2 regions of the Pseudoalteromonas sp. Z9A5 genome follow, and region 2 is predicted to be linked to the other one. Evidence: predicted binding sites of a transcription regulator. Region 2 holds the regulator's gene; the other holds the start of a gene.
The links. Region 2 encodes MetJ, which represses methionine synthesis genes. Its sites were predicted from a motif close to TAGACGTCTAGACGTCTA; they were not measured.

Region 1: a site for MetJ is predicted at 3,500-3,517, ahead of metK (methionine adenosyltransferase). Genes of this name have one in related genera too.

The regions. Positions count from the first base shown of each region.
Region 1 is NZ_WTLC01000014.1:64,595-72,365, forward strand. Features, by position in the region: gene GQR56_RS09215 (divalent metal cation transporter) at 1-88, opposite strand, end outside; gene raiA (ribosome-associated translation inhibitor RaiA) at 291-647, opposite strand; gene GQR56_RS09225 (pyrimidine/purine nucleoside phosphorylase) at 824-1,138, opposite strand; gene tkt (transketolase) at 1,324-3,315, opposite strand; gene metK (methionine adenosyltransferase) at 3,619-4,770, shown strand; gene GQR56_RS09240 (hypothetical protein) at 4,934-5,479, shown strand; gene GQR56_RS09245 (5-formyltetrahydrofolate cyclo-ligase) at 5,500-6,096, shown strand; gene rpiA (ribose-5-phosphate isomerase RpiA) at 6,150-6,803, shown strand; gene serA (phosphoglycerate dehydrogenase) at 6,813-7,771, shown strand, end outside.
Region 2 is NZ_WTLC01000007.1:72,848-80,618, forward strand. Features, by position in the region: gene GQR56_RS05660 (PBP1A family penicillin-binding protein) at 1-2,172, shown strand, start outside; gene metL (bifunctional aspartate kinase/homoserine dehydrogenase II) at 2,244-4,589, opposite strand; gene metB (cystathionine gamma-synthase) at 4,667-5,866, opposite strand; gene metJ (met regulon transcriptional regulator MetJ) at 6,066-6,386, shown strand; gene GQR56_RS05680 (malic enzyme-like NAD(P)-binding protein) at 6,472-7,713, opposite strand.

The DNA.
Region 1 (7,771 bases), on a different contig from region 2:
GGATTAACCAAAATAGTTGCCAGCCAAATATTGCTCCAGCCTGTGTAGACGCAACTAGGTGAGATCCGCCAATAGCGGCCGTTGCCATTAGGATCCCAGGCCCAAGCGCACCTAGTCGAGATTTCCATACTGCTTTTGTTTTGTGCATTAATTTCTCAAAATATGTGTGTTGTGTGTTCTTTTTATCAATTTTTATAATTAATAAACCGCAAGAACGCATAACTTACCTAAATTACAGGCAATAAAAAAGAGCCATATGGCTCTTTTTTACAATACTTTGTGACTAAATTTTATTTAAGATCCATCTCTTGGATGATCTCGTGTGCGATTTCAGGTGTTGTACTTACAGGCTTTTCGTGTAGGTTTGCTTTTATCTGCCCTTTTCGATGTTTTAGTGCCGCATCGAGTTTTTTAGCTGCGCTTGCAATGGCTGGGTACATAACTTCGTTTTCCCCTTTTACCGATATGCGCGTGCCTTCGTAATTAGTGCTAATTTCAGCTTGGATTTTATGATGTTCTTTAGACAAAATAATATCGAGTGCAATAAGCGATGGAAAATGGCTCTCGATTTTTGAAAATTTTTCGTTGATGTGCTCTTTAATAGAGTCAGTAACTTCAACATGGTGACCAGAAAGATTAATTTTCATAGGGTATCCTTTTATTTGTTACCTACAATTAGTATTGGGGGCTATTTAGATTAACACAAGGAAAAAATAGAGATATTTGAAGTTTATTTGTGGTTTTTGGTAATTTAAATCATGTGTTGCGCAAAGTTTATGCAAAGCCCATATTACATGGGCTTTCAGACGTCTAGCTATTCTGGTTAATCTGTATACGAACAACAGTAGTCAGCAAAATCAGATACTTTCACTTTAAAGCTTACATTAGCATCTACGTTAAACGACTCACCTGCGTTAAATGTTTTCCACTCGCTCGCACCTGGTAATAAAATATCCCATTGACCAGCTAAAAGCTCCATGCATTCTTTTTGGTTTGTATCAAAAACAAACTCACCTGGTTGCATAAAACCTAATGTTTTCGCTTCGCCATCACCTAAAATAACGGTACGACTCGACACTTTTCCGTCAAAATATACATTGGCTTTTTTTACTACACTTACGTTATCGAACTTTGGCATTTTTAGCTCCTGCTATTAATTTAAGATTTTTATTTATAAATTTTATCGCACTACCTTGCCTGATAGCTTACTTTCTTGCAAGGAAAGCAGCATTGACCAAGGTGAAGTTGCTTCATGTAAGGGCATAAAAAAACCCGCAACATGTGCGAGTTTTTCAATTACTTACTTTGTTTAATCAAAAGCGATTAAAAAAGCTCGTTTGCTTTGCTTACAATGTTTGCCACTGTAAAACCAAAGTGTTCAAACAACTCATTAGCTGGTGCTGACTCACCAAAGGTGGTCATACCTACTACTGCGCCGTTTAAACCAACGTACTTGTACCAGTAGTCAGCAATACCTGCTTCTACTGCTACGCGGCGTGAAACAGATGCCGGTAATACGCTTTCTTTGTATGCTGCGCTTTGATCTTCAAAAGCATCAGTACATGGCATAGACACAACACGTACCTTTTTACCTTGGCTGCGTAGCTCTTTAGCTGAATCTTGTGCTAGTTGTACTTCAGAACCCGTTGCAATGAAAATAATCTCTGGGTTGCCGTCACAGCTAAGGATGTAACCACCCTTTTTAACGTCACTTAATTGCTGTGCGTCACGCGCTTGTTGCTCAAGACCTTGGCGAGTAAAGATTAACGATGTAGGACCATCTTTACGCTCAATAGCTTGTTGCCATGCAATTGCCGACTCAACTTGGTCACATGGACGCCAGTTGTATAAGTTAGGCGTTAAACGCATGCTTGCAATTTGCTCTACTGGTTGGTGAGTTGGACCATCTTCACCTAAACCAATTGAATCGTGCGTGTATACAAAAATGCTTGGTTGCTTCATTAATGCAGCCATACGAACGGCATTTTTTGCATATTCAACAAACATTAAGAACGTAGCGCCGTAAGGAATAAAGCCTTTATGAAGGGCAATACCATTCATAATTGCCGACATACCAAACTCACGTACACCGTAGTAAATGTAGTTACCGCTTGCATCATCGCGTGTTAAACCTTTAGAGCCATCCCAAATTGTTAAGTTTGAGCCAGCTAAATCGGCTGAGCCACCCATAAATTCTGGTAATAACGGACCAAATGCATTTAATGCATTTTGTGACGCTTTACGAGAAGCAGGATTTGCAGGGTTTGCTTGCAATTGCTCAATATACGCTTGAGATTTTTCAGCCCAATCACCAGGAAGCTCGTTATTAATACGACGCTTGTATTCAGCTGCAAGCTCTGGGTATGCTTTTGCGTATGCTGCAAACTTTTCGTCCCAGCTTGATTCAAGCTGTTGACCTTTTTCTTTGCTATCCCATTGTGCGTAAATATCATCAGGAATTTCGAAAGCATCGCCAGTCCAACCTAAAAATTCGCGAGATGCTTTAATTTCGTCATCACCTAGTGGTGCGCCATGACAATCGTGGCTACCTGACTTATTAGGTGAACCGTAACCAATAATTGTTTTACAACAAATAAGTGATGGCTTATCGGTAACGCTTTTAGCCTCTGCAATTGCAGCACTTACAGCGTCGCTGTCGTGGCCATCAACACCACTAACTACATGCCAACCGTACGCTTTAAAGCGAGCTGGCGTATCATCGGTAAACCAACCTTCTACTTCACCATCGATAGAGATACCGTTGTCATCCCAAAATGCAACAAGTTTACCCAGACCTAATGTGCCTGCAAGTGAACCTGCTTCATGAGAAATACCTTCCATAAGGCAGCCATCGCCCATAAATGCATAGGTAAAGTGATCAACAATATCGTGACCTTCACGGTTAAACTGTGCAGCAAGTGCTTTTTCGGCAATTGCCATACCTACGGCATTTGTGATCCCTTGACCTAATGGACCCGTAGTAGTTTCGATTCCTGGAGCGTAACCATATTCTGGATGACCTGGTGTTTTAGAGTGCATTTGACGGAAGTTTTTAATTTCGTCTAGTGGTAAATCATAACCACTTAGGTGCAATAGAGAATATATAAGCATTGAACCGTGGCCGTTCGATAATATAAATCGATCTCGGTCAGCCCACTCTGGATTTGTTGGGTTATGCTTTAGATAATCGCGCCATAATACTTCTGCGATATCAGCCATGCCCATAGGGGCTCCAGGGTGACCAGATTTGGCCTTTTGTACTGCGTCCATTGACAAGACGCGAATAGCATTTGCAAGTTCTTTGCGAGATGGCATGAATTCTCCTACCTTATATGTGTATTTGCGCGGGTATTTATGTAATCGTTTATGTAACCAAATATCTTGGATACTGCTATACATCCATTCTTACTTAATGTGGGGGCGGTGTGCAATTAAAAACCCCAGAAAAGGGAGCATTATGAATTTTTTTTGAGACCAGAACGACATTAGTAATTTTATTTAGACGTCTAGGCGTAAAAACACTATGCAATTAGTTTTGTTTTCGATAAAATACGCCCCTTAATTTTTTAGCGCTAATACCGACATTTGTGAAGCGCAATATTTGTGAGCAGAAATACAATGGCAAAACATTTATTTACTTCTGAATCAGTTTCTGAAGGTCATCCGGATAAAATCGCCGATCAAATCTCTGATGCGGTACTTGATGCAATCCTAGAGCAAGACTCTCAGGCTCGCGTAGCGTGTGAAACTTACGTGAAAACCGGTATGGTTATGGTTGGTGGTGAAATCACTACTAGCGCATGGGTTGATATCGAAGAAATTACACGTAAAACAATTCGTGACATTGGCTACACAAATTCAGACATGGGCTTTGATGCCGATTCATGTGCAATTTTAAACACTATTGGTAAACAGTCTCCAGACATTAACCAAGGTGTTGACCGTACTAGCCCAGAAGAACAAGGCGCTGGCGACCAAGGCTTAATGTTTGGTTACGCATGTAACGAAACAGAAGTACTAATGCCTGCCCCAATTACTTACTCACACCGTTTAGTACAGCGCCAAGCGCAAGTACGTAAAAGCGGCGAGCTTAACTGGTTACGTCCAGATGCAAAATCTCAAGTTACTTTTGCATACGAAAACGGCAAGCCAGTAGGTATTGATGCTGTTGTACTTTCTACTCAGCACAGCGAAGACATTTCGCAAAAAGATTTAGTAGAAGCTGTGATGGAAACAATCATCAAGCCGGTACTTCCTGCAGAACTTATTACAAGTGCAACTAAGTTTTTCATTAACCCAACAGGTCGCTTTGTTATTGGCGGACCAATGGGTGACTGTGGCTTAACTGGTCGTAAAATCATTGTAGATACATACGGTGGTATGGCTCGTCACGGTGGTGGTGCTTTCTCTGGTAAAGATCCATCAAAAGTTGACCGTTCTGCGGCATACGCTGCACGTTACGTTGCTAAAAACATTGTTGCTGCTGGTCTTGCTGACAAGTGTGAGCTACAAGTTTCTTACGCAATTGGTGTTGCAGAGCCTACTTCTATCAGCGTTGAAACGTTTGGTACAAGCAAGCTAGAAGAAAGCCGTTTAATTGAGCTTATTCGTGAACATTTTGACTTACGCCCTTACGGCTTAATTCAAATGCTTGATTTAGAGCGCCCTATCTACCTTCCTACAGCGGCTTACGGTCACTTTGGTCGCGACGAGTTCCCTTGGGAACGTACAGATAAAGCAGACGCACTTCGCGCAGCTGCTGGCCTTTAAGCCAATAATGTAATAATATAAAACGGCCCTTTTTAGGGCCGTTTTTACATCTGGAGTTTATTTGTAGTATTGTTCGTAAATAAAATAACTATAAAATCGACCTCGAATTCTTTTGTACTTTAGGTATATACTCATTTCATTATAAAGCTTGAGAGATAGTTAAATGACCGACAATTTTCGCGTTATATTTGCAGGGCTTGCAGATGACGTTGATGCAAAAACAGCATGCACAACTTTAGCGCAACGGCTAAAAACCTCAGAGGAAAAAGTAACGCTTTTTTTTAAAGGTAAACCCTTATTTGCACCAAGCAATAAAGACAAAGCATTAAAACAAGCAAAATTACTTGTTGGTCTTGGCATAAAAAGTAAGCTTCAAGCTATCTCTAGTGCATCAAGCACAAATACCGAGCAAGCAAATAATCAACGCGATGAACGCATTTTTGATGCACTCGATTATATTACCAGCAGCTTAATTCGCCTTGAAGAAAAGCTAGAAGAATTAGAACAACGGCTTCCTGAAGCAGAGTCAAAAGCGCAAATAGAAAACAACGATGAATGGCAAGATGACGACCTGATGCTTGATGAAGAGCTTATTAGTGCACCTAAAAAGCGCAGTAATGTTCTTTTATATTCACTTATAGCCACGGTAGTAACACTGCTAATAGTATTGGCGGCATATTTAGCTTTTCCTAACTTATTTTCTTTTTAATTACCTAGCGAAGCACTAACATGAGCAATAAACGCGCACAGATCAGAAAGTCAGTCCGTGAAATGCGTAATAATTTATCAAAAAAACAGCAATTATTTGCCGCTCAATCGCTTAAAATGAATTTTATTCAACAGTTAAAAAGCAAAAAAACAGATAAAAAAGAGCATATAGCAATTTATTTAGTTAACGATGGTGAACTAGATACATCATTGTTAATTAATGAGTTATGGAACTTAAACCATGAAGTTTACCTCCCTATAATACACCCCTTTAACGGGGCTAATTTACTCTTTCAACGTTATGAAAAAAACTCACCCATGAAGGCAAATCGCTATGGTATCTTGGAGCCTAAGCTGAATTGCTCTGAGATATGCCCATTACCAGCGCTTGATTACCTTCTTATGCCGTTAGTTGCATTTGATAAACAAGGTAATCGCCTCGGAATGGGGGGTGGGTTTTACGACCGAACATTGGCACGTTTGCACGAACAAGATTGGCAAAAACCACAACTTATTGGCTTAGCACATGAATGCCAAAAAGTTGAAACATTACCAATTGAATCGTGGGATGTACCACTTAAAACAATTATCACTCCAGATAAAATATACAGTTGGTAACAATTAAATTTGGTTACTAGCCGCATATCTCTGACATACATGAGCACATAGCAATGACACAAGACGAATTAAAAAAAGCAGCTGCTTGGGCAGCACTCGAGTTTGTAAAAGAAAACACTATTGTAGGTGTAGGTACAGGCTCTACAGTTAATCACTTTATTGACGCTCTTGGCTCAGTAAAAGATACCATTGTAGGTGCAGTATCGAGTTCAGAAGCTTCAACAGCGCGCTTAGAGGCGTTAGGTATTGAAGTGTTTGAACTTAATAACATAGATGCTTTAGATGTTTACGTTGACGGCGCTGACGAAATAAACGCTCAAAACGAAATGATTAAAGGCGGCGGTGCAGCCCTTACTCGCGAAAAAATAGTCGCTGCTGTAGCGAAGCAATTTGTGTGTATTGTTGATGACACCAAATTAGTAAAAACATTAGGCGACTTCCCGCTTCCGGTAGAAGTTATTCCAATGGCGCGCAGTTACGTAGCACGAGAATTATTAAAGCTTGGCGGCGACCCAGTCTATCGCCAAGGTGTAGTTACCGACAACGGTAACGTTATATTAGATGTATTTAACTTAAAAATTACCAATGCCAAACAATTAGAAGCACAAATTAATTCAATTGTTGGCGTAGTTACCAACGGCCTATTTGCGATGCGTGGCGCTGATAAAGTAATTATCGGCACTAAAAATGGGCCTCAAATTAAATAGGATGAGGTTATGAGTAAGGTATCGTTAGCAAAAGACAAAATTAAAATTCTCTTGCTTGAAGGTGTTCACCAAAGCGCTGTTGAAACGCTAAAGCGTAATGGTTACAGCAACATCGACTACGTTAAAACATCCTTACCTGAGGACGAACTAAAAGAACGTATTAAAGACGTGCACTTTGTAGGGCTTCGTTCTCGTACTCATATAAGTGAAGCTGTATTAGATGCCGCTGAAAAGCTAGTTGCAGTTGGTTGTTTTTGTATTGGTACAAACCAAGTTGACCTGGACAGCGCGCGCGAACGCGGCATTGCTGTCTTTAATGCACCATTTTCTAACACTCGCTCAGTTGCTGAACTTGTACTTGGTGAAATACTGCTTTTATTACGCGGTATTCCAGAGCGCAATGCAGCGGCGCATCGTGGTGGCTGGTTAAAAACAGCAAATGGCTCATTTGAAGCGCGTGGTAAAACGTTAGGTATTATTGGTTACGGTCACATTGGTACTCAGCTAGGCATTATGGCTGAAAACATTGGTATGAACGTAGAATATTACGATATCGAAGATAAGCTGTCTCTTGGTAATGCAAAACAAGTGCATAACCTAACTCAGTTATTACAACGCTCTGATATTATTAGCTTACACGTACCAGAAACACCACAAACTAAAAACCTAATTGGCACAGCAGAACTTGCTGTTATGAAGCAGGGATCTATTTTGATCAACGCTTCACGCGGTACCGTAGTTGATATTGATGCACTTGCAGAAGCACTTACAGAGAAAAAACTAAGTGGTGCCGCAATTGATGTATTTCCTACTGAGCCAAAGTCTAACGATGAAGAATTTGTATCACCACTGCGCCAATTCGACAATGTTATTTTAACACCACACATTGGTGGCTCAACACAAGAAGCACAAGAAAACATTGGTATTGAAGTAGCTGGTAAATTGGCTAAATATTCAGATAACGGCTC
Region 2 (7,771 bases):
GGTGAAAAAAAACAAGGTGCAAGTACTATTACTATGCAGCTAGCGCGTAACTTTTTCTTAACCCGAGAAAAAGCATATATTCGTAAAGTAAAAGAAATATTTATAGCTCTGCATATTGAAAAATTATTAACTAAAGACGAAATTCTTGAGCTTTATCTAAATAAAATAGAACTGGGTAATCGTGCTTTTGGTATTGGTGCAGCAGCACAAGTATATTACGGAAAAGAATTAAAAGACTTAACACTTGCCCAAATGGCGATGATTGCAGGCTTACCAAAAGCACCTTCTGCTCTCAATCCTATTCGTAACCCTACACGCGCAAAGTCTCGTCGAAATGTTGTTCTTGGTCGAATGCTAACTGAAAACTATATTACGCAATCACAATATGATGATGCGAAAAGCCAACCTATTACGGCTTATTTCCATGGCGCTGAAATTGATTTGTACGCCCCTTACATTTCTGAAATGGTACGTGCTGAAATGGTCGCTCGTTATGGCGCCGATAAAGCATATAACTCAGGTTATAAAATATTTACCTCTGTTGAATCTCGAGTACAACAAGCTGCACAAACTGCACTCGTTAATAACCTACATAACTATGATATGCGACATGGCTACAGAGGACCGGTTAAAGTTTTATGGGAATCCGAAACACAACCCGCTTTAAATAAATTACAAATACTGAGTGAATTAAAAAGCACAAAAGAAATTGGTCCATTAAAGGCGGCTGTTGTATTAGCTGTTAATGAAAAAACTGCTGATGTGATTCTTAAAGATGGTGAGGTTACGACCCTTACTTGGGATAATTTAAAATGGGCTCGTAAATACATCACTCGTTATCGCCAAAGTTTTGCCCCTAAAACTGCATCAGATATATTAACACCGGGTGTGCAAATATGGCTTCGCAAAAATAGCGACGATAGTTATTTACTTAGCCAAATACCAGAAGCCTCTAGTGCTATTGTGTCGCTTGCTCCAGAAGATGGGCGCATAAAAGCAATAGTTGGCGGTTATAGCTTTGAACAAAGCCAGTACAACCGTGCAGTTCAAGCTAAACGCCAGGTAGGCTCAAACATTAAACCTTTTATTTATTCAGCAGCGCTTGAAAAGGGCTATACCCTTGCGTCTATATTAAACGATGCGCCTATAAACTTATGGGATAAAGGCCAAGGCGTAGCATGGCGTCCAGAAAACAGTCCTGCTATTTATAATGGTCCAATACGTATTCGCCGTGCCCTAGCGCAATCTAAAAACGTTATTTCAATTCGTTTACTTCGTGGTGTAGGGCTTCAACGTACTGCAGATCATTTACTAAAATTTGGCTTTAAAAATTCAGATATTAATCGCAGTGAATCACTTGCTTTAGGTAGTGCATCTATTACACCACTTGAGCTTGCGCGTGGTATGAGCGCTTTTGCAAATGGTGGGCATTTAATAGAACCTTACTTTATTTCTGAAATTCAAGATGCTTACGGCAATGTATTATTTAAAACTAATCCTGCTATTGCATGCGATGAAGACATGAATGAATCTGCAGTAAGTGCTAGCAACCTAACAACACAAAGCAGTGGAAGTAATGAAGTTACTCAACCAATCAAATGTGCACCTAGAGTAATCTCTAAACAAAATGCATTTTTAATTGCAGATGCAATGAACAGTGCAGTTTGGGGTGGTGGTAGTTGGGCGCATAACACTGGTTGGAGTGGTACAGGTTGGCGAGCTCAGGCTCTAGAACGCCGTGATCTTTCAGGTAAAACAGGAACAACCAATGACTCTGTTGATACTTGGTTCAGTGGCTTTAATAATAATGTACTTACCTCGGTTTGGGTTGGGTTCGATAATCCAGGTAACTCTCTAGGTCGAACAGCTTACAACAGCAATCTCAGTGGGAATCAAATATCAGGTGCTGAATCTGGTGCTAAAACAGCTCAACCGGCTTGGGTTGAATTCATGAAAGCTGCACTTGAAGGCACACCAGAGGCACCTATAGAACCGCCAGAAGGACTTGTATCTATCAGGATTGATTTAGCAACAGGTCTGCTAAGCCATAAAAACGACTATACTAGCCGTTTTGAATACTTTGAAAAAGGCACTGCACCGACTAAATACGTTATGTCGCAGCCTACTGATGTTTTTGAGGAAAATACAAAAACAGAAGAAGAGCTATTCTAAATAGTTTTTTTAAACAAAAACGGCAGCCAATTTAGGCTGCCGTTTTTATTTGTATAGGCTTTATATAAAGCTTACTTTAAGTTTTGAACAAGCCAATATAAGTCCGAATGAATACCCGCTGCAGTTACTTCTTTTCCTGCGCCTGGTCCTTGAATAACGAGTGCGTTATCGCGGTACCATTTACTATTAATCACAAAAATATTATCCCCTGGCGTTAAGTTAGCTAAAGCATGACCTTCAGCCACGTAAGCTATTCCCACTTTTGCAGTTACTTTTCCTTGCTCTATTTCTAGTAAGCCAGTGTAACGAAGCACTGAATGCTGTGATTGTGCTTTACTCGCGTGTACTTGTATAAAAGAATCTAACTCATCTTTTTGATCAATAAAATCCTTCCAGCTACCTTTAGCCAATTTGTCAGGCATAAGTGCAGATAGCTCTATATCATTAAGGTCTAACTTAAGACCTAGCTCTCGCGCTAAGATAAGTAACTTACGTTGCATGTCTCGACCTGACAGGTCTTCTCGCGGATCGGGTTCTGTAAATCCCATGTTTTGCGCTTCAATTACCAAATCAGAAAATGCTTTTGATCCATCATATTTACTGCATAGCCACGACAAAGTACCCGAAAAAACACCTTCGATTCGCGTTATTTTATCGCCACTATTTTGTAAATCTGCTAACGCAAAATTAATAGGTAAACCAGCACCTACACTTGTGTTGTAACGCCAATGCAAATTTTTATCTGTTATACGACTACGTAACAACTCATACCATGTAGTAGGTGCTGTACCGGCATATTTATTAGCACTAATTAAATGACAATCACGCTCAACAAAGTCTGTGTATAACAAACTAAATTGTTCACTAGCAGTTATATCTATAACAACTTTATGCTCATAATCGAGCTCACTAATCACATGTAATAAATCAGACTTATTATATTTGCATGCTTCATGCTGCCATTGCGTATCCCACTGCTGGGTATTAATACCACTGGCATTAAATAGCATTTGTGTTGAGCGAACTAAACTTACCAGTTTAATACTATAATCATTTGGCAAGCGTTTAATTTGCGAAGACAACTGATCAATAAAAACCTTACCTACATTGCCAAGCCCTGCCACTATTAATGCTATTTCTTGACCTTTATTTATCAGTTGGTCGTGCAATATACTCAGTACATCACTATCAATAAGTTGATCAGTCAGCAACAGTGCATAGCCGCACCCTTGATGAACAAACCTAGGCTTAATGCTTTGTTGATTTAATACATCGAGAGCTTGTAAGTTCAACGCATTAATATCTTGCTCTGATGCAATAACCGCACAACCATTTAAATTCGACTCACTAATATTAGCTCTGCCTGAAAAATAACTTACAATCTGATTTGTTGCAGCAGCAGGTACGATTAAATAAGTTTCCCCACTTTGATTGAAATGATGAAGGCTATGCTGAATAAGCTGGCTGATATCTGCAACCTCTCCTTCACTAAGCTCATCAATCGTTAATAAGTCCACATTATGTAACGTTGTTATAAAGCGCTTTTGTTTAACACTACCCTCTTTTACAATATCTGTTTGACCTGCTTGCACGTCAAAACTACTGCGAACAGCCAGTTTTATATCTGTATTTTTAAGTGGAGATAACGTTTTTGCGTGAAGTACAGGGTTACCCAATCTGGCTAATAAATTAGCCTGCCCTCGGCATATTTTAGCGTATTTAATCGCTTTACTAACTTTACGAGGATCGGCGCTAAACACGCCTTGAGTGTCAGTCCAAATGCATACTTGCTTTGCATTGCAGTAATTTGCTAATAAGGTCGCGCTATAATCGCTGCCATTACGGCCCAACGTTACAGTATCGCCATTAGTATTTTTAGCAATAAATCCTGTTACTACGTTAATTTTACTATGATCGATTAAGTCGCTGCATTGCTTAACATTTTGTGTATGTAATAGTTGCCCATTATTTAAAGAAAATAACTCTCTAGCATCTTGCGCGCAGGCATCAATATTTAGTTGCTGTAAATAAGTTGCTAATAAACGCGCCGACCATAATTCACCATGAGCGAGTAACACAGCTTCTTGCAATTGCTTATTTTTAGCTAATTCTGTAATTAAACTTAATTCTTCATTTAATGTTTTAAGTGCACTGCGTTTAAGATCCGCTTGTAACAATTGTTTAATCAAATCACTTTGGTGATTACTTAGCTGTAATAATATATCAGCCACAACTTGCATATCTTGTTGCTGATAACTTTGCCATAGCGTTACTAGAGTATCAGTTGTTTTACCTGATGCAGATACCACCACACAATCACCAGATTGAGTATGAGCTAAAATAATCTTTGCAACGCTTTGATAGCGCTCGGTCGAACTCAAACTCGAACCACCAAATTTATGTACGCAATTAACCATATTCTACCAATCCATTTTATGGGTGCTAATTACCAAAGTGCAGGATGAGCAGCACTTTGCTTAACGTTACCGTTAGACTACCCAGCACCTTTACCTAGTCGATTGGCATTAAGCTGTTGACCTGGTTTAACAAGGCTAAACACACGCTCCAGATCAGCGAGTAAATCTTGTATATCTTCAATACCAACCGAAATTCGAATCAACGTATCACCAACACCCGCCTCTAAACGTGCTTTTTCCTCCATTGCTGCATGAGTCATTGTCGCAGGGTGACAAATTAAGCTCTCTACCCCGCCAAGTGATTCAGCCAAACTAAAATCATGTAAGCTTGTTAAAAATGCTGCGGCATCGTTTATGTCGCCTTTAATATCAAAACTAACCATGCCACCAAAGCCAAGTTGTTGTGCTTTAGCGAGTGCATGTTGAGGATGCGACTCAAGGCCAGGATAATAAACTTGGCTAACAAATTCAGAGTTTTCAAGATATTTAGCGATTGCTAATGCATTTTCTTGGTGCTGCCTTAGGCGCACGTTCAAAGTACGTAAACCACGCAGTGTTAAATAACTATCAAATGGAGCACCTGTAATACCTATATTATTAGCCCACCAAGCAAGCTCATCACCAAGCTCTTGTGTTGCAGTAATAACAGCGCCGCCCACAACATCGGAATGTCCATTAATATATTTAGTGGTTGAATGCACCACAATATCTACACCAAACTTAATTGGGTTTTGCAGGGCTGGCGACAAGAACGTGTTATCGGCAGCCACTAATGCCCCGCATTGCTTTGCAATATCGGTTACTGCTTTTATGTCAGTTAAACGTAGCACTGGATTACTTGGTGTTTCGATCCAAATTAGTTTTGGTTTAATTGCTAATATTTTTTGAAGACTTTCTGGCTTTGTTAAATCTAAAACTTCAAGCTTTAGCAAGCCACGTTTTTGTAACGAAGTAAATAAACGGTAGCTTCCACCGTAGCAGTCGTGTGGGATCACTAATGTATCATCGTGATTAAGCAGCTGAGTTGCTAAATGCACAGCCGCCATACCTGTGGCTGTAATTATGCCGCGCACTCCACCTTCGAGCTCTGCAAGCGTCTCAGCTAAAATATCGCGATTAGGATTACCACTGCGACCGTAGTCATATGCACGCTTAGTATCGAAGTCGGCAAACGAATAAGTAGTCGATAAATAAATTGGTGCTACCACTGCTCCATGATGTTTATCGGCTTCTACACCGCTACGAACTGCAATGGTTGCTTTGTTTTTTTCGCTCATATTCGTCACCTAATTAATTTGGATGTTTAGACGTCTAAAAGAGTAATTTATTCAATTTAAGAAGTCAAAACATTTAAACCTCTAGATGGCTAAACAACAAGTATTTGACTATCTTTTTTAAATCGATAGAATTTCACGCATATTCACACGCTTTTTATGCCGTGTGAGCAATTAATAATCTGAGGCAACGATACATCTTATGGCTAAATGGAATGGTGAGTATATTCACCCATACGCAGAACACGGTAAAAAATCAGAACAAGTTAAGAAAATTACCGTTTCGATCCCACTAAATGTATTAAAGGTATTAACTGACGAACGTACTCGCCGTCAAATTAATAACCTGCGTCATGCAACAAACAGTGAGTTATTATGTGAAGCGTTTTTACATGCATTTACAGGTCAACCGTTACCTAATGACGACGACCTACGTAAAGATAACGCAGAAAAAGTACCAGAAGAAGTGAAAAAAATAATGCAAGAAATGGGGTTAGAAGTCCCTGTTTTAGATGACGAATAAATAGATAAAGTAAAACAAAAAAACCTCAGTAATTACTGAGGTTTTTTTATGACTAAATTTTACTGTGTAACGCTACTGTATAGGTTTACTGCATATAGTTTTCTGGCAACTCAATTTGCGCTACACCAGATTCAACAGCAGCAAGAGCAACCGCTCTTGCTATGCGTGGTAATAAACGTGGGTCCATTGGTTTTGGAATAATATACTGCGCACCAAATTCTAGCTTATCTACACCAGCGGCTTTTAGCACTTCAACAGGTACAGGCTCTTTTGCAATGCTGCGAATAGCTTCTACTGCTGCTATTTTCATTTCATCGTTAATAGCACTTGCGCGTACATCAAGCGCACCACGAAAAATAAACGGGAAACACAAAACATTATTAACCTGATTTGGATAATCAGAACGCCCTGTCGCCATAATTAAATCATTGCGTGCGCTGTGTGCAAGTGCAGGATCAATTTCAGGATCAGGGTTTGAGCACGCAAACACAACCGGCTTATCTGCCATAAGCTTTAAATCTTCAGCTCCTAATAAATTAGGACCTGATACACCAACGAATACATCTGCATCTGCAATTACATCTTGTAATGTGCGTTTATCAGTATTATTAGCAAATAATTTTTTATACTCATTTAGATCTTCACGGCGAGTATGGATAACTCCTTTGCGGTCCAGCATGTAAATGTGTTCACGCAGTGCGCCACACTTTATTAATAGCTCCATACATGCAACGGCCGCAGCACCAGCACCTAAGCATACAATAGTAGCATCTTCGATTGATTTTTCTTGTACTTCGAGTGCATTTAACATACCCGCAGCGGTAACGATTGCAGTGCCATGTTGATCATCATGAAAAACAGGAATACTACAGCGCTCAATGAGTGCTTTTTCAATTTCAAAACACTCTGGCGCCTTAATATCTTCAAGGTTAATACCACCGAATGTGTCGGCAATATTAGCAACCGTGTTAATAAAATCTTCTGTTGTTTTGTGCTTAACTTCAATATCGATTGAATCTAGACCCGCAAAACGTTTAAATAATAAAGCTTTACCTTCCATTACCGGCTTAGATGCAAGAGGACCTAAATTACCTAACCCTAAAATGGCAGTGCCATTGGTAATTACCGCAACCATATTGCCTTTACCGGTATATTTGTAAGCATTTGCAGGATCAGCGGCAATTTCACGCACAGGTTCGGCAACCCCTGGACTATATGCTAACGCTAAGTCTTGAACCGTTTCAGCTGGCTTAGTTAGTTCAATGCTGATTTTGCCTGGAACGGGATGAGAATGATAATGTAGTGCTTGTTCACGAAAGTCTGACATAACGCGATTGTATCCTGCAATTTAAGTTAAAGTGAGAGGTGTTGTCTGGGTTACGATA